4 regions of the Megasphaera sp. genome follow, and region 2 is predicted to be linked to each of the others. Evidence: riboswitches for the same ligand, from Rfam matches in the RefSeq annotation. Region 2 holds a riboswitch; each other region holds the start of a gene.
The links. A riboswitch is a leader RNA that binds a small molecule or an ion and turns the genes downstream of it on or off. The one in region 2 is predicted to bind S-adenosylmethionine.

Region 1 (4,330 bases), 680 kb from region 2:
GGCTGCCGCATAATCCCAAGAGGATGAGTTCGATGACGACTAAGATGACCAGGGGCAGCGTCGTATGCATGACCAGGGCCCAAAAGGAAAAGGCGAAGGTGCCGATCAATTTCGTAACAGGGACCAAATTCTTCATCATTTTTTCATACCTCCAATCCGTTCCAGCATGGCTGTCGTAAATTCTTTCATCGATTTACAATAAGGAAAATCAGGAACCGCCATGGATAAAGTGACGGCATCGGGCCGGCTCAGACCCAGGTCATATAGATCATCGCGCTGGGTGAACAGTTCCTGCGGCGTCCCGTCGAAGGCCTTGGTATGATTGCCGATGACCAGGACGCGCTGACAGTATTCGGCGAAAATATCCATGTCATGACTGATGATGAGGATGGTCATGCCCTTTTTATTGAGGTCCGTCAGCAAGGCCATGAGCTGGTCCTTGTCTTCACTGTCCTGGCCGCTCGTCGGTTCATCGAGAACGATATATTTCGTATGCATGGCGATGGCTGATGCAATGGCGACGCGCTGTTTTTCGCCGCGGTTCAAGTTGGGCGGATAGGCTTCAGCCAGTTCCGTCAGTTCCGTTGCAGCCAGGGCTTCGTCGACGGCCTGGCGGATCTCGTCGCGGCTCATGCCCAGCTGCTGCGGCCCGTAGGCTACTTCTTCACGGACCGTCGGCCGGAACATCTGCCGTTCCGGCCGCTGGAAGACGTAGCCCATGAAATGGCTGCGCACAGAAGCATCGTCATCGTTGATGACCTTGCCGTCATACAGGATTTCCCCGGATACGGGCTTTTCCAGCCCCATGAGCAGGCGCGTCACCGTCGTCTTGCCGCAGCCGTTGCGGCCGCCGAGACCGATGAATTCGCCCTCACCGATCTGTACATTTACATGTTCCAATACGGGCACGCCATTGCCGTAGTTGAAACTGACATCTTTCATTTCCAGCATCTTTCTCTCCCCTTCTATTTGAAGACACAAAAAAACCTTCCGTCCCTATACAGGGACGAAAGGTTTGATTTCTTCCGCGGTGCCACCCAGATTGACTCAGTGAGTCCAGCTCTACATGTACGGCATAAGCGATACACGTTTCTTTGATAGCGGTGGAAATACACCGTCGCACCCTACTGGTCACCGTTCAGGCCGCATCTCCCGAATCCATTCTATCCGCCGGTCCGTGCCGAACTCCCACTGCCATCGGCTCGCTGGAACTGCCACAATCGGATATACTCGTTTCGTTCATCGACAAATCCATTTAGATTTTGCTTTATTATATACTTGTAACGCGCCTATTGTCAAGCCTTAGGCCCGCCTATTCAGCCGGTTCGATGGTGCCGTTGTATTTATCGGCAATGAACTTCTTGACAGCATCGGAATGGAAGATTTCAGCAATCTTCTTGTACGTCGGGTTGTCCTTGTCCTGAGCCCGGACAGCCAGGACCATGACGGCCAGCGGTTCGTCTTTCGGTTCCAGGAAGATGCCCTGTTCTTTGACGTTGAGGCCGGCGCTCATGACGTAATTCATAGTGATGACAGCGGCATCGACATCACCGAGGCTGCGCGGCAACTGGGCCGCTTCGATTTCCTTGAACTGGAAATGCTTGGGATTATCGACAACATCAGCCGGTGTAGCTTTGAAACCGACACCGTCCTTGAGTTTCAAGAGGCCAGACCGCTGAAGGAGTGCCAAGCCGCGGCCACCGTTGGTCGGGTCATTGGGGATAGCAATGACGGCACCGTCGGGCAAAGCGTCGACACTCTTATATTTATCACTGTAAATCCCCATGCGCATGAGGATCGTATTGCCGATAGGCACTAAATCAGTGCCATTCTGCTTATTGAAATTATCCAGGAATGGCTTGTGCTGATAGCTGACCAAGTCAATATCTCCATCAGCCAGGGCCTTGTCCGGCGTAATGTAGTCGGAAAATTCGACAACCTTGATGTGAATCCCCTGTTTTTCCGCTTCCTTAGCCACGGCTTCGACGACTTCAGCATGAGGACCCGCTGTGGCTCCGATCTTGATTTCCTTGTCGCTGCTGCCGGCACTCTGGCCATTAAGTATAGTTTTGTCAATGCCCTTAAGATAGACCTTGACAAATAGCCTATCCATGATAAACTAAGAATCAAGACAACTTTAGAACGACATTTATCCAGAGTGGTGGAGGGACTGGCCCTATGAAACCCGGCAACCGACGATGACGGTGCTAATTCCTGCGGATTATTCCGAGAGATAAAGAATCAGCCATCAAACCTCTTTCTCTTTCGGAAAGAGGTCTTTTTTATGGATAAAATGACGGAACAGGATAGTCTATATTATTCTATATTTTGTTAGGAGGAATCTTCATGAAAAATCTCAAGAAACTCTCGCTTCTCGCCGCTTCGGCCCTGCTGGCCGTCGCTTTCCTGGCTGCCGGCTGCGGCAGTGATTCCGCTTCCAGCGGCTCGTCTTCCAAGAACACGACGGTCACCGTCGGCGCTACGCCCGTACCGCACGGCGAAATCCTCAACGAAATCAAGCCGCTCCTGGCCAAAGAAGGCGTCGACTTGAAAGTCGTCGAATTCACGGATTACGTCAAACCGAACTTGGCCCTCAACGACAAGGAACTGGATGCCAACTTCTTCCAACATTCGCCGTACCTCGACAAATTCAACAACGAACACGGCACGAAACTGAAAGCCATCGCCAAGATCCACGTCGAACCGATGGGCATTTATTCCCACAAAATCAAGGATTTGAAAGACCTGCCGGATGGTGCTAAAGTCGCCATTCCTAATGACCCGACCAACGGCGGTCGCGCCCTCCTCATCCTGCAGAGTGCCGGTCTCATCGGCTTGAAAGACGGCGGTAACATCACATCGACCGTACAGGATGTCGAAAAGAACGACAAGCATCTCCAGTTCGTCGAACTCGAAGCCGCTCAGATTCCCCGTTCCATCGATGACGTAGACATCGCTTTGATCAACACCAACTTCGCTATGGAAGCCGGCCTCAATCCGCTGAAAGACGCTCTCTTCCTGGAACCGAAGGATTCGCCGTACGCCAACGTCCTCGTCATCCGTGAAGGCGATGAAAATCGTCCGGAAATCCAGAAACTCGTCAAAGCCCTCCAGTCTCCGGAAGTCAAGAAATTCATTGAAGACAAATACCAGGGCGCAATCCTGCCGAGCTTCTAATAAAAGTTGGATGTTTGACGTTTGATATTGAGGGGGAATTCATATACATGCATACGAATGAGCTTTTTGCCAAAAAAACGGTCTTTTCTTTTGAAGTCTTTCCACCGAAACGGGACATTCCCGTCGAAACGGTCTATCCGACCCTGGACGAGCTGAGCCAGCTCCATCCTGACTTCATCAGCGTCACCTGCGGCGCCGGCGGCACGGGCGGCAACCGTACCGTCGAAGTCGCTACGTACATCAAGCAGTTAGGCTGCGAAACGGCGGCCCATATGCCCTGCATCTACCTCACGGAAGAAGCAGCCCTGCAGAACTTGAAAGAATTGAAAGAAGCGGGCATCGAAAACATCCTGGCCCTGCGCGGCGACGAAGTACCGGGCCGCGAACGGGCTCACGTCTTTGAACATGCCAGCGACCTCGTAGCCTTCATCAAAGAAAAGGAACCGGACTTCAACGTCATCGGCGCCTGCTATCCCGAAGGCCATACCGAAGCCAAGACCCTGGCTGCCGACATCCGCAACTTGAAGACCAAAGTCGACGCCGGTGCCAGCGAGCTCATTTCTCAGCTATTCTTCGACAACGCCCTTTTCTACCGCTTCCTCGAACGCTGTGAAATCGCCGGCATCAACGTCCCCATCGAAGCCGGCATCATGCCCGTCACCAATAAAGCTCAATCGAACGCATGGTCACCATGTGCGGCGCTACACTCCCCATCAAATTCCAGCGGGCCATTGCAAAATACGGTGACACTCCCGAATCCATGCGCGACATCGGCATCGCCTACGCCATCGACCAGATCGCCGACCTCCTGGCCAACGGCGTAGACGGCATCCACGTCTACACCATGAATAACCCGTACATCGCCAAAAAAATCGCCGAAGCCGTAAAGACATTGTTATAGAAATCTTTGTACATCACCTCTATAGTAGGGGCTTGCACGTGGCAAGCCCGTCCCAGAACATTAGCGAGTCTCAAGTTCAGGGAATGCATTGCCAAATCTCTAGCGGGTCGCCCACGTGGCGACCCCTACAGTGAAAAAAAGAGAGGCTGTCTTAATACGACAGTCTCTCTTTTTTTCACTCTTTCAGCACATACCCATAGGCGTGGATGCGTCCATCGTCTTCTTTTTCCAGATAGACGCCCTGGATTTCCG
Region 2 (4,330 bases):
AGCCGACCGGGCACCGATACAGATATGACTCGTCCCGTTCTGCATACGCAGCCAGTTGTTACGCTTCTCACCCTGGGAAAGCTGGCTGTGCATGACGACGACATCGTCGCCGAAGCGGCGCAGGAAACGGCGGACGATTTGCCCGGTCAGGGCGATCTCCGGCACTAAAACGACGACCTGCCGGCCTTCTTTCAGGACCTGGCTGGCCAGCTGCATGTAGACTTCGGTCTTGCCACTGCCGGTGATGCCGTGGAGGACGTAGGTTTTTCCTTGTTCATCGCTTCCGATAACTTTAACTGCCTGTTGTTGTTCCGGTGTCAGCGTAAAGGGAGCATCGCCAGAAAGGGTCGGCAGGATATTCGTCGTCCTGGCCGGCCGCTGGCTCCAGCGGGCCAGGCCTGTCGCACAGAGACGGCGCATGAGGTCGCGGCTGTAGCCCTGGCCCTGCCAATAGGAAACGGCCCCTTCCCCCTTCTCTTTCAAGGCCTGGAGCAGTTCCTGCTGGCGCCGCCGGCCGTGGAGGATGTCTTCGTCATCATCGTGGACGAAGGAAAGCCAGTCTTCCATCTTGTCGGCAATCTGGTTCTTGTAATAAGTCCGGCTGGTCAGGACCTGGCGGGCCAGGGCCGTTTCGACGAGGTCCCTGCCGAAGCGGCGGACAAGGCTGCCCTTTTCACGGCTCCCCTTGTCGGCGACATAGGCCTGGAGCTGCCGCCCTTCAGGACTCACAGGCGCAGCCGGGCCGACGGACAAGATTTCCTGGCGGACCAGGCCCTTCTTGTCGATCATGAACAGGCGCAGGGCTTCGGAAAGGTTGCAGACATAGTAGTCGCGGATCCAGATGGCCGTGCGGATCATTTCTTCCTGGAAGCCGGTCTGCGTCGAAAGCAGGCCTTCGACGGGCTTCAGTGTGAAATCGGCCGGTTCGTCCAGCTGTTCATGGAGGGCGACGACGATGCCCTCTTCCCGGCGATGACCAAAGGGCACGAGGACGCGGCTGCCGACGCGGACGGCCAGACCATCGGGAACGGTATAGGAAAAAGTCTGCTGCAGCCGTTTCGCCGTCGTATTGATGATGATTTCAGCAATCAAAAGGACACCTCCTTTGTATGGGGCTGTCGCACTAAAAAACTACAAACTGCAAACTCAATACCCAAAAAGAGGCTGTCTTAATGGGACAGCCTCTTTTCTGGATGTTCAGTTTATCGAACCGCCTCTTATAAGCCGGCTTCTTTGCGGAGCGTTTCGGCTTTGTCTGTCTTTTCCCAAGGCAGGTCGAGGTCGTTGCGGCCGAAGTGGCCATAGGCAGCGGTCTGTTTGTAAATCGGGCGCTGCAAGTCGAGCATGGCGATGATGCCAGCCGGACGAAGGTCGAAGTTCTTTTCGATGAGTTCGACGATCTTTTCGTTCGGGACTTTGCCCGTACCGAAGGTTTCGACGTGGATGGAAACCGGGCGGGCTACGCCGATGGCATAAGCCAGCTGGATTTCGCATTTATCGGCCAGGCCGGCAGCGACGACGTTCTTGGCGACGTAACGGGCTGCATAAGCGGCCGAGCGGTCGACTTTTGTGGGGTCCTTGCCGGAGAAGGCACCGCCGCCATGACGAGCCATGCCGCCATAGGTATCGACGATGATCTTACGGCCTGTGAGGCCCGAATCGCCCTGAGGACCGCCGATGACGAAACGGCCAGTCGGGTTGATGAAGAGTTTCGTCTTGTCGTCGAACAAGCCTTCCGGCAGTTCCGGTTTGATGACGAATTCGAGGAGGTCGCTTTCGATCTGTTCGCGGCCGACTTCGGGGCTGTGCTGTGCCGAAATGACGATCGTATCGATGCGGACCGGTTTGCCGTCTTCATATTCGACAGTGACCTGGGTCTTGCCATCGGGACGGAGATAGGGCAGTGTGCCGTCTTTGCGGACTTTGGCCAGGCGGCGTGCCAGGCGGTGTGCCAGGGAAATCGGCAGCGGCATGTAGTCGTCCGTTTCATTGGTAGCATAGCCGAACATCATGCCCTGGTCGCCAGCGCCGATAGTATCGAACTTATCCGTATTGCCTTCTTTCTTTTCCAAGGCATCGTCGACGCCCATAGCGATGTCCGGGGACTGTTCGTCCAGGGAAACGAGGACGCCGCAAGTGTCGCAGTCAAAACCATATTTAGCGCGGGTATAGCCGATGTCACGAATCGTTTCGCGGACGATGTGCGGGATATCGACGTAGCACGTCGTAGAAATTTCACCGACGACATGTACCATACCAGTCGTTACCAGGGTTTCGCAGGCAACGCGAGCGTTTTTATCTTTTGCGAGAATGGCATCCAAAATGCTGTCCGAAATCTGGTCAGCCATTTTATCGGGATGGCCTTCGGTGACGGATTCGGATGTAAAGAATTCACGATTTTTTGCCATGAGTGATCCTCCTTAAAAAAAATTCCCCTCATCCATGACTTCATGAGAGGGGCTTCTAATCCCCATCTGCCAGTATATCACTGCTGGAATTAGCACCTTTCATAGCTGAAGGTTGCTGCGACATCACAGGGCCAGTCCCTCCGTCGTCTCTTGATGGTTCTTTATTTGGTTTGCTCATCCATTATAATTCAAGTCCGCCTATTTTGCAAGTGTTTTTTATGCCTAAAAAACATTGTCTACTAGACGTTGCCCTATAGGCAGGGTTATAATGGAGAAGATAGAAAGGATGATTAGATATGACCAAATTGCGGCCTAGAGATATATTCTTCAACGACCCTTATTTTGATTATGCAACCTGCAGCAAGCCCGGCGACCTGCGGCTGGCCAAGCGGGTAGAAGTATTCGGCAAATGGTACAAGACCCCGAGCCTGGTGACGACCCTTCTTTCCCAGGAACGGCTGACCTTCAGCCGCCACACCGGCACAGACCAGGAAGACGCCTTGGTACTGCGCATCTACGAACGGACGGCCGACCGGCTGCTCATCAATACGTATTATACGTCCAAACAGAACCCGGAAGAAATCTACGCCGGCACGATCCACCTCGAACGCTACGATATGGCGCAGACTATGGAATCTTTTTCCTATATGGGCATCATCGACCTGCTCATGCTCCAGACGGACAGTCAGATTCTCGGCTTGACCGACGTCTTTGAAGACGTGCAGATGGCCAAGCACGCGGCAGCCCATGCCCTGGGCATCTATCTCATGGTCATCTGCGACCAGCCCTGGTCCGACGAAGCCGTCACTGGCGGCCAGGAAACGCCGGCCATGATGATGGGCAAAGAAAAAGAAGAACTTCAGCAGCTGCGGGAAGAAAAAGCCCAGATGGACGCCGACCGGGAAGAACTCCTGCGCCTGCGCCTGGAAGCCAAGAACCGCACGGCCGTCCTTTCTGAACTGGAACGGCTGCGCCAGGAACTCGATGCGGAAAGGACGGGCCGCGAACAGGACCGCAAACAGTATGAAGACCGTATCCGCAAGCAGGAACAGTATATCGAAAAGATAAAGGAAACGGCATCCAGCCAGATTGCCGAACTCCTGGCCCTGCGCAAGGAACTCAACAAGCGCCAGGTGCGGCCGGATATGACCAAAGGCCAGGCGCCGCGGAAAGTGACGCCCCAGGAAGCGTCGCGTTCCGTCCGGGACCCGGAAGACCGCGGCCTGGACCTGCCCTCCTTCATGACCCAGCGCGATTATACGCGCCAGCTGGACCGCTTCCTCACGGGCCGTCAGATAGCCCTGGCCGGCGGCGATCCCGACTGGCAGCGCCGCATCCAGCGCCGTTTCGGTGCCGTCCTCCTCATCAGCGGCCAGCCGGGCGATGACCGGATGCTGAAAGAAGCGTCCCTCTTAGTCGTCAACCTGGAAGACGGCAAGACGCCCCTCGTCCGCTGGGCCATTACGGAAGCCAAAGAAAATAACTGCCCCATCCTCTCCGTCGGCCCGACCAACCTCAACGGCTTCGCCAAAGCCATCGTAGGGCGGGTTAGTGGTTAGTGGCTCGTGGTTCGTGATTAAAAAAACATACTATTAAGCCCGAATGGGCTATGATCGAATATCACAGCGGGACGCCTTCCAGGCGTCCCCTACGCACAAGGCCACGGGCCGTGTATTTTTTTGTGATCGGCCCATAGTTTGTAAAGATACTTTTAAAGTTAAATTCATTTGCTAACTGCTAACAGCTAGCTGCTGACTGCTAAAAAGGACTGTCGCACATGCGACAGTCCTTTTTCTGCAAACTCCCTGCTATCAACTATTCTTTTTCGCCATAATGGCAGCCGCGCGGGCTACGATGATGGCAGCGAGTTCGTCTTTATCCATTTTTTCTAATTTTTCCATAGAGCCGTCCGGGAAAAGCAG
Region 3 (4,330 bases), 380 kb from region 2:
CCAGGGCTTCGTCGACGGTATCATAAGCGATGACGCTGAGGACGGGGCCGAAGATTTCTTCGCGGGCAATGGTCATGTCATTGGTTACGTCCGTAAAGATGACAGGCTTGACATAGTAACCGTGGTCCGGCGCATCCGGACGGCCGCCAGCCAGAAGTGTCGCCCCTTCTTCCAGGCCCTTGGCGATGTAGGCATCGACGGTCTGCCACTGGTCATACGATGCGACAGGACCGATTTTCGTCGTTTCCAGAGCCGGGTCGCCAATAGTATATTCCGGCAGTATCTTCAGCATGAGCTGTTCAATCTGTTCCTTGTCATCCCGCGGGATGATCAGGCGCGACAGGGCCGTACAGGTCTGGCCACTGTTGAGGAAAATGGAATTGAAGCACATGCGGATAGCCTTTTCGTAGTCCGCCCCCTTCAAGAGGACGAAAGGCGACTTGCCGCCCAGTTCCATACTGATGCGCTTCATCGAAGCTAAGGCGCGCTGAGATACCTTGATGCCGGCTGCCGTCGACCCCGTAAAGGATACCATGGCGATATTCGGGTCGTCGCAGATGGCATTGCCGACCTGGCTGCCCCGGCCGGCGACGAGATTGAAGACGCCTTTGGGGAAACCGGCCTGGTCAAAGGCTTCGGCCAGGTAGTACGCCGTCACCGGCGTGTGCTGACTCGGCTTGAGGACGACTGTCGCCCCGACGAGCAAGGCCGGTACGACTTTCTGGATAATCTGCCCTAAAGGATAATTCCACGGCGTGATACAGCCGATGACACCCAAAGGCCGGCGGTAGACGACGGATTGGGACAGATGTTCGACCAGTGGCAATTCCGGTGCCAAGTCGATATACGACTGGGTCCGCACGAACTGGTAGCCAATATGGTTGGTCCTGGCAAAGGCTACAGGCGCCCCTAATTCCTTGACGACGGCGTCGACGAACTGCGGTTCCAATCTGATCATCTGGACCAGCAGGTTCTTCATGAAGGTGATGCGGTCTTCCAGCGGCATAGCCGACCAGGCCGGGAAAGCTTTGGCAGCCGCCTGGGCAGCGGCAGCGACATCATCGGCACCAGCCGCGGCGACAGTGGCGAAGATTTCTTTCGTCGCCGGATTTTCTACGTCAATATATTGGCCAGACAAGGGCGCAACCCACTGGCCATCGATATATAGTTTTTTCAAATCCATGAAATTACCCCCTTTTACTCGAGATTATTCTTTAATTATAGAGATAAGTCATTGATTATGCAAGTCGGGGAAAAAAATAGACTGCCTAAAAGGCAGTCTATTTTTAGTGGCGCCCCCTACAGACTCCATACCACAAACTATCTTATTTCGCTTCGGCTTCTACGGGTTCTGAGGCGGATACGAAATGGCCGATGATGGAGCCGCCGATGAGGCCGATGATAAAGGGGACGATCCAGCCGAAACCGTATGTGGACAGGGGCGTAGCGGCGACGATGGCTTTAGCAAAGCCCAGGCTGCTCAGACCCGGCAGGGATTCCAAAAGGGCGAAGAGCGTGACCAGGTAGACAGAGCCTTTGTAAGCACCGTTGTTGGGCATGAAGCGGCCGATGATGCCCAGGACCAGGAGGGCCAGGCACGGCGGATAGCAGACGCCGAAAATCCAGCCGATGTAGGTGACGATACCGTCGACGCCGAGGAGGGCCGTCAGGGCCGACAAGATGCAGCAGGCGACGGCGACTTGCTTATAGCTGATGCGGTTGCCCGTAGCCGTGCTGGTGAATTCGGCAACGGCGGCAATCTGACCGATGGCTGTCGTCAGGCAGGCCAGGACGACGGCGATGCCCATGGGAACCATGACCCACGTGCCGACGCGCTGGATGATGGCGACCAGGAGTTCCGCACGGCCGATGTTCTGCGCATAGTCACCGCTGACGCAGGCGCCCATGTAGAGCAGGCTGCCGTAAATGATGAGCAGCAGGACGAAGGAAACGATGCCACAGTAGATGAGCACTTTATTGCGCTGGCCGACGGTCTTATAGCCCTTGCCGTAAATGGAGCTGATGAAGACAGCTGCCATGATGAAGCTGACCAGGACGTCGCCCGTGTTATAGCCGCCGAGGAAGGCATTGACGAAGGGATGGTCCACAGCCGGAGCGACGGGTGTCCCCAGGGGATTGAAGATGCCGACGAAGGCGACGATGACCAGGATCAGGGCCAGGAGCGGCGTCAGGTATTTGCCCATGCGGTCCATGACGTTGTTCTGGTCGGCAACAAAGAAGAAGCTGATGACGAAATAGGCGATGACCAGCGGGATGAACGGTGCTGCCGGCAGGTTGCCCTGGATGCCGAGCTGGATGGCCGTCGCACACGTACGGGGAATGGAAACGAAGGTACAGACCAGCATGAGGGCTGCCAGGAGGACGTTATACGTATTCTTCCCTACCCGTTCAGTAATGGAGTGGACGTCGCCGTTGAGGCCGATGACGATGAGCGTGAAGATAGGAAGAAAAATACCCGAAAGGGTCAGGCCAGCCAGGCCGGACAGGAAATCGCTGCCGCTGTTCAAACCGAGCTGGGGCGGGAAAATCAAGATTGAATGATGTGAAAATAAGTACATAATACGCCAAAAGAAAAGAGGCGCTGCCTCCAAGCTGCGCCTCAGTCATAATGATATCTTTCAGGAATAGCCTGTAGGAATTGGCACCTTACCTTAGGCAGGTTGCCGCAACGTCATCGGGCCCGTCCCTCAGCTGCTCTCGATATAACTTATGAAATTTGTCTGTATTGGTGTTATTTTATAAAATTTTTAACGACTTGTCAATGTATTTATTTTGATTTAACGTTTTACTTCTGACAACTGGGACAAAGGTCAGCCAAAAAGCAGTTGTCGCATAAAGGCTTGCGGGCTTTGCAGACCCGGCGGCCATGCCAGATGAGCCAATGATGGGCCCGGCTCCACCATTCCTTGGGAATGGCCTTCTGCAGGCCCTTTTCGACTTCCAGCGGCGTCGTCCCTTGGGCCAGCTGCAGACGGTTGGACACGCGGAAGACGTGGGTATCGACAGCAATGGCCGGCGTATTGAACAAGATACTGACCAGGACATTGGCCGTCTTGCGGCCGACGCCGGGCAGTTTCACCAGCTCATCGAAAGTCTGCGGCACTTGGCCATGATATTTTTCACAAAGGATGGCACAGTTGGCCAGGATATTCTTGGCCTTGCTGCGATAGAGGCCGCAGGTCCGTATCTTTTCTTCCAGTCCCGCTGTCCCCAGGGTCAGCATCTTTTCCGGCGTGTTATATTCCGGGAACATGCCGGCCGTCACGATATTGACCCGTTCATCCGTACATTGGGCCGACAAGATGACGGCAATCATCAATTCAAAAGGAGAATTATAGTGCAGAGCCGGTTTCATGATACCGTACTGGTCCTGGAACCGCTGCAGCATTTCATCTTTTACTTTCTTGGAAATAGCCATATCACTTTACTTCCTCATCAGTATGGATTACGTCGTTCAGGCTGCCCATTTCATAGCCGCCCAAATCGAGGGTGACGTACGTAAAGCCCGTATCCTTGATGGCCCGGACGATTTCCTCCCGATGAGCCAGGACCGACGGGATTTCATCGACGGCGACTTCGATGCGGGCTACATCGCCGTGATAGCGGACGCGCAGGGACCCCTGGACGTAAGGCGCTACGGCGGCTTCGGCCGCATCGATCTGAGCCAGGCGGTGCGGCGTCAGTTCCACGCCATACGGGACGCGGCTGGCCAGGCAGGCAGCGCTCTGCTTATTCCAGGTCTGGAGGCCGAATTCCTTCGACAAAGCCCGGATATTCGCCTTGGCCAGGCCTGCTTCGATCATCGGGCTGCGGACGGCGTCGGATAATTCCTGCAGGGCTTTCATACCCGGCCGGTAATCACCGAGGTCATCGACATTCCCCCCGTCGACGACCCACTGATAGCCTTCGGCCTTGGCCAGGGCCACGAGCGACGTAAAGCGTATTTTCTTGCAGATATAGCAGCGATCTGGCGGATTCTGGACGAAGTCCGGGTCCTCGAATTCCGTCGAATGGGCCAGGCGGTGTTCGACGCCGATGACCTTGGCCATGGCCTTGGCATCAGCCGCTTCACTGCCCGGCAGGGTCGCCGAAACGGCCGTCACGGCCAGGACCCGGTCCCCCAGAGCCTGGTGAGCCGCATAGGTCAGGAAGGTGCTGTCGACGCCGCCGGAAAAGCCGACGACGACACTGCCCATGTCCTTTAAGATCTGCTGGAGTTTTTCATATTTCTTGCTTGTCTCTGTTGAAATCAAAAGAGTTCCCCCTCGAACCAATATAGTTTTCATAGAACTGTCGAATGACGCCCTTC
Region 4 (4,330 bases), 840 kb from region 2:
GCCCACGACGTAAAACCGAAACCGCCGAGGAAGTAAAAGGCTTTGGCACTATAAATCTGCCAAAGGATATCTCGTTTATTCATCAATTTCTGTCACCTCACACTAAAAAAAGCCAGACAAGAAACCACCCTGTCCTGCATCTTTATCGAAAGACGCGTTTACGTACGCGCCCTTCCTCCGCTGCAGGACTGAAGTGACATCTTATCCGGCTTTATACTATACGAGCATAAGCCTCCGATGAGCGGTATTATTTTGAACCTCTCCCGCTTATAGAAGCGGGAGATTCTTGAGAAGGTTGCTGTTTAAGTTTCCTCCTGAAATCAGGATAGCCTTATTCTCAAAGGGCTGTCCAAAAGCCCCTTACACAGTCCTTCGAAATCGAAGTTCTGCTTACTTTTACGAAGTATGTTGGCGGCGCCGTTGATATCGGCATTGGCCGTCCTTCCATCGGCAAAGCGGTACAGGCCGCGCTGGACTCGTTTCCCGCTGAACGTTCCTGTATAGGGTGTATCCGGCTGGTATACGGGAATATCATCCAAATCCAGGCAGCTGGCTTGAGAGGTATAGGACTCTTCCTGTTCCAGATAGGTTATCCCATAGCGTTCACACAGCTGTTTCAAGGTACTACGCAGATAGCTCAGGCTGATTTGAGTGAAATGCTGATTCGTCACTTTGCCCAGCTTCAGTCCTCGTTTGAAATCTCGATTATAACCGCAAACAAGGGTCCCTATCTGATGGTCAATGCAGAAATTAACAATGTAACGGGCTGTCTTGCGAAGGATGTCCTGCATCCGGAAATTGCGTTTCTTCGCTAACTGACAGAGCTGGTTCGTCGTCTTCTGGCCCTGCTTGGCAGCAATGCTTTGGAGTCTGGCTTTGCGTTTGTTCCAATACTGGTTGATAGATTTGAGTTTACGACCGTCCATGAGGAACGACGTCCCCGTATTGGTAACGCAGGCGGCCAGATTGTCCAGGCCCAAGTCAACAGCCAGGACACGGTCTGGCGAGGTTTTCACCGGTTCTGGTTCCTGTAAGTAGCAATACTGAATCTTGAAATACCGTCCGCCATGCATGGGACAGATGCGGACTTCCTGAATCGTCTTATCCTTCAGTCTGTCGGGAACAGGAATCCGAATCCGATGGCCGTGATGGCGTTTCATATATTCACGGCTCATTGGTACCGTCAGGAAGCTATTCTTAATGTTGATGGCGTTCGTCGACAAGATGAGACTGAAGAGGCCCCTTTTTTCACGATAGTATGGCAGGCGAACAGCCTTTGAACCATAGTCACCGGACTTGACTTTCTGCAAAAGCCCAAAAAAAGAACGAAAACTGCGGTCGGCCATTTTCAATATCTGCTGGGCAACACCGGCCTGCAACAAGCCATAGTTTTCATTTTCCTTGCAGATAGGGTAATTTTCTTCATACCGCAAGAATTGCTGGGTATCGAAGTAATGCTGCCGAATCATATAGACCGCTACATTGTACAGGTTATTGCTGTATTGGCACATTTCCCGGAGCATCGTATAGTCTTGTTTCGCCAAGCCGCGGATGACATTCGATTGCGTCAAGTACATCTAGGATTCACCTCCTCTGTTACCTACCATTATACCGTAGACGAAGTGAAAAGGCTAAGACAGAAATGACATAGGGTGGATTTCGCAGGCATCGAACCTGCGAAATCCATCGCCATTCATCCCCTACCTAAGAGGAAGGAGTCTTCTGGCGAAACTATGATAAAAAGAAATTTTCCTCAAGAAGCACAATATTTCTTGACAGATTCTCTTCCAGGTGATAATATGTACACCAACAACCATACATTGTCTTTCATCAAGAGCAGTCGAGGGAATGGCCCGATGACGCTGCGGCAACCCCCTATCGGGATAGGTGCCAAGTCCAGCGGTGTATACCGGCAGATGAACGAATCGCAAATTGAGCCGTCATCTGTATGACGGCTTTTCTTTTTGACCGGCAAGCCCTTATTATCCGTTATCCAGAAAGGAAATGATTACATGAACGCAACAGTAAAAAAACTCTTCGCCGCCGTTCTCATCACGACGACGTGCCTCTTTGCCGCCGGCTGCGGTTCGTCTTCCAATTCCGGTGCTTCCGGTGACAAAAAAGAAATCAAGATGGGCGTCACTGCCGGTCCTCATGCCGAAGTCATGGAAGAAGTCGCTAAAGAAGCAGCTAAACAGGGCATTACTATCAAAGTCGTCGAATTCAACGACTACGTCCAGCCGAACAAGGCCCTGGCCGAAGGCGACCTGGATATGAACTCCATGCAGCATCAGCCGTACATGGACAACGTCGTCAAGAAACAAGGCCTGAAGATTACCTCCATCGGCAAGACCATTATCCTGCCCATGGCCGTTTACTCCCATAAATTCAAAGACATTAAAGACGTCACGGACGGCGCCAAAGTCACCATCCCGAACGACCCGACCAACGGTGCCCGCGCCCTGCTCCTGCTCCAGCAGGCCGGCCTGATTAAATTGAAAAACGGCAACTCCGTCGACGCTTCGGTAACAGATATCACCGAAAATCCCAAGAACCTCCAGTTCGTCGAACTCGACGCCGCTCAGATTCCCCGCTCCCTCGACGATACGGACCTGGCCTGCGTCAACACCAACTACGCTATCCCGGCCGGCCTGAACCCGCAGAAAGATTCGATCCTCGTCGAATCGAAGGATTCGCCGTATGCCAACGTCATGGCAGTCCGTCAGGGCGACGAAAACAACGAAACATACAAGAAAGTCTTGGCAATCTATCAGTCTGAACCGATCAAGAAATTCATTGAAGAACACTTCCAGGGAACTATCCTGCCGGCGTTTTAGTGGCTAGTGGTTCGTAGGGGCCGCCCAAAGGGCGGCCCGCCTGAATCCTCTTAAAAGGGCTTGTCGCACGTGCGACAAGCCCTTTACTTATGGTATAATAATGGTTGTCATCAGATTCAGAAAGGAGACACTCTCATGAAAGCCGTATTTGTCGATTTCGAGATGAACCCTATCGGCCGGGACCAGAAGGAAGCGCGCCGCATCTGCAAAGGGGAAATCATCGAAATCGGTGCTGTTAAAATAGACGAAGAGGGGAATGAAATCTCGTCGTATAAGGAATATGTGCTGCCCGAATATACGACAGCCATGAATCAGACCTGTCAGGAATTGACAGGTATCACCATGGAAATGCTGGCCGGGAAACCCCATTTCCGCCAGGCCTTCGACCATTTCCTGACCTGGTGCAACGAAGGCTGCCCCAATGCCTACGAAATGTTCGCCTGGAGTGAAAATGACTGGCGCCAGCTGGACTGCGAACTCCGCCTCAAAGAAATCGACGAGCACGACGACCGCGTCCGCTGGATGCTCGACCACTGGCAGAACTTCCAGCAGATTTACTGCAACCTCCTGGGCCTGGATAATGTCATTTCCCTGGACAAGGCTGTCAGCACCCTGGGAGAAACCTTCGACGGCCAGATGCACGACGCCCTCTGGGATGCCCGCAACACGTCCAAACTCTACGTCTTATCGAAGAAAAAAGAAGAATTCCGCGATATCATGCAGCCTATCATCGACGCCACCAAGCCGGCAGAACCGCTGACGTTCTCCCTGGCCGACGCCTTCCGCGCTGCCCGCAAGTAAAGGGAGGGAATCCGGCCATGGAAGATACGACACTCCGGATGGTTTATATTTTCACAGACATCATCCTGCCCATGATTGCCGGATATGTCGCCAAAAGGCGGAGCTGGCTGACGCCGGACCAGTCGAACTGGCTCATCCGCTTCAACATCATCGTCATCATGACGTCCCTGACCCTGCTCAGCTTCTGGGTCCTGCCCATGCGGACGGACTTGCTCAGCCTGCCTTTCTTCGCTTTTTTCAACGGCCTCCTGCCGCTGGCCGTCGTCCTCTTGCTGGGACGGCAGCGCAAATTCTCGTCCTTCGTCGACCGAGGCAGTTACCTCATCGCCGCCATCCCGGCCAACACGGGGATGCTCGGCGGCCTGTGCAGCTACATTCTCTACGGGGAAATGTCCTATGCCTACGTCCAGATCATCGGCGTCTTCCAGAACCTGCTCATGTTCTTCGTCCTCTTCCCCATGGGCTACTACTACCAGCACGGCGGCAAGGACCGCAATTTCTTCGTCTTTTTCAAGGATAACTGGAAATCGATCTTCATCAACTGGAACCAGTTGTCCGTCGTAGCCCTGGTCATCGGCACGGCCTTACACGCCGCCGGCATCCCCAGGCCCGCTGCGGGGACGACGATTTTCCAGGCCCTGATCCACGTCAGCGCCTGGGTAGCCCTCATCCCCGTCGGCTACCTCATCGAC

Region 1: linked by a shared signal. The riboswitch ahead of ACFWUB_RS08070 (MetQ/NlpA family ABC transporter substrate-binding protein) and the one ahead of metK (methionine adenosyltransferase) in region 2 are both predicted to bind S-adenosylmethionine.
Region 3: linked by a shared signal. The riboswitch ahead of ACFWUB_RS09565 (branched-chain amino acid transport system II carrier protein) and the one ahead of metK (methionine adenosyltransferase) in region 2 are both predicted to bind S-adenosylmethionine.
Region 4: linked by a shared signal. The riboswitch ahead of ACFWUB_RS07270 (MetQ/NlpA family ABC transporter substrate-binding protein) and the one ahead of metK (methionine adenosyltransferase) in region 2 are both predicted to bind S-adenosylmethionine.

The regions. Positions count from the first base shown of each region.
Region 1 covers NZ_CP181255.1:1,680,564-1,684,893, reverse strand. Annotated here, with positions in the region: gene ACFWUB_RS08085 (energy-coupling factor transporter transmembrane component T family protein) at 1-136, opposite strand, end outside; gene ACFWUB_RS08080 (energy-coupling factor ABC transporter ATP-binding protein) at 136-951, opposite strand; gene ACFWUB_RS08075 (MetQ/NlpA family ABC transporter substrate-binding protein) at 1,313-2,113, opposite strand; SAM riboswitch class I at 2,147-2,240, shown strand; gene ACFWUB_RS08070 (MetQ/NlpA family ABC transporter substrate-binding protein) at 2,347-3,177, shown strand; partial or broken gene metF (methylenetetrahydrofolate reductase [NAD(P)H]) at 3,225-4,078, shown strand; gene speC (ornithine decarboxylase) at 4,254-4,330, opposite strand, start outside.
Region 2 covers NZ_CP181255.1:33,538-37,867, reverse strand. Annotated here, with positions in the region: gene priA (replication restart helicase PriA) at 1-1,092, opposite strand, end outside; gene metK (methionine adenosyltransferase) at 1,218-2,408, opposite strand; SAM riboswitch class I at 2,468-2,568, opposite strand; gene ACFWUB_RS00195 (hypothetical protein) at 2,705-3,967, shown strand; gene coaBC (bifunctional phosphopantothenoylcysteine decarboxylase/phosphopantothenate--cysteine ligase CoaBC) at 4,220-4,330, opposite strand, start outside.
Region 3 covers NZ_CP181255.1:1,984,264-1,988,593, reverse strand. Annotated here, with positions in the region: gene ACFWUB_RS09570 (aldehyde dehydrogenase family protein) at 1-1,183, opposite strand, end outside; gene ACFWUB_RS09565 (branched-chain amino acid transport system II carrier protein) at 1,326-2,579, opposite strand; SAM riboswitch class I at 2,630-2,728, opposite strand; gene nth (endonuclease III) at 2,807-3,439, opposite strand; gene larE (ATP-dependent sacrificial sulfur transferase LarE) at 3,441-4,274, opposite strand; gene ACFWUB_RS09550 (ADP-ribosylglycohydrolase family protein) at 4,243-4,330, opposite strand, start outside.
Region 4 covers NZ_CP181255.1:1,522,824-1,527,153, reverse strand. Annotated here, with positions in the region: gene ACFWUB_RS07280 (MFS transporter) at 1-83, opposite strand, end outside; gene ACFWUB_RS07275 (RNA-guided endonuclease InsQ/TnpB family protein) at 321-1,577, opposite strand; SAM riboswitch class I at 1,825-1,923, shown strand; gene ACFWUB_RS07270 (MetQ/NlpA family ABC transporter substrate-binding protein) at 2,013-2,837, shown strand; gene ACFWUB_RS07265 (exonuclease domain-containing protein) at 2,973-3,638, shown strand; gene ACFWUB_RS07260 (AEC family transporter) at 3,656-4,330, shown strand, end outside.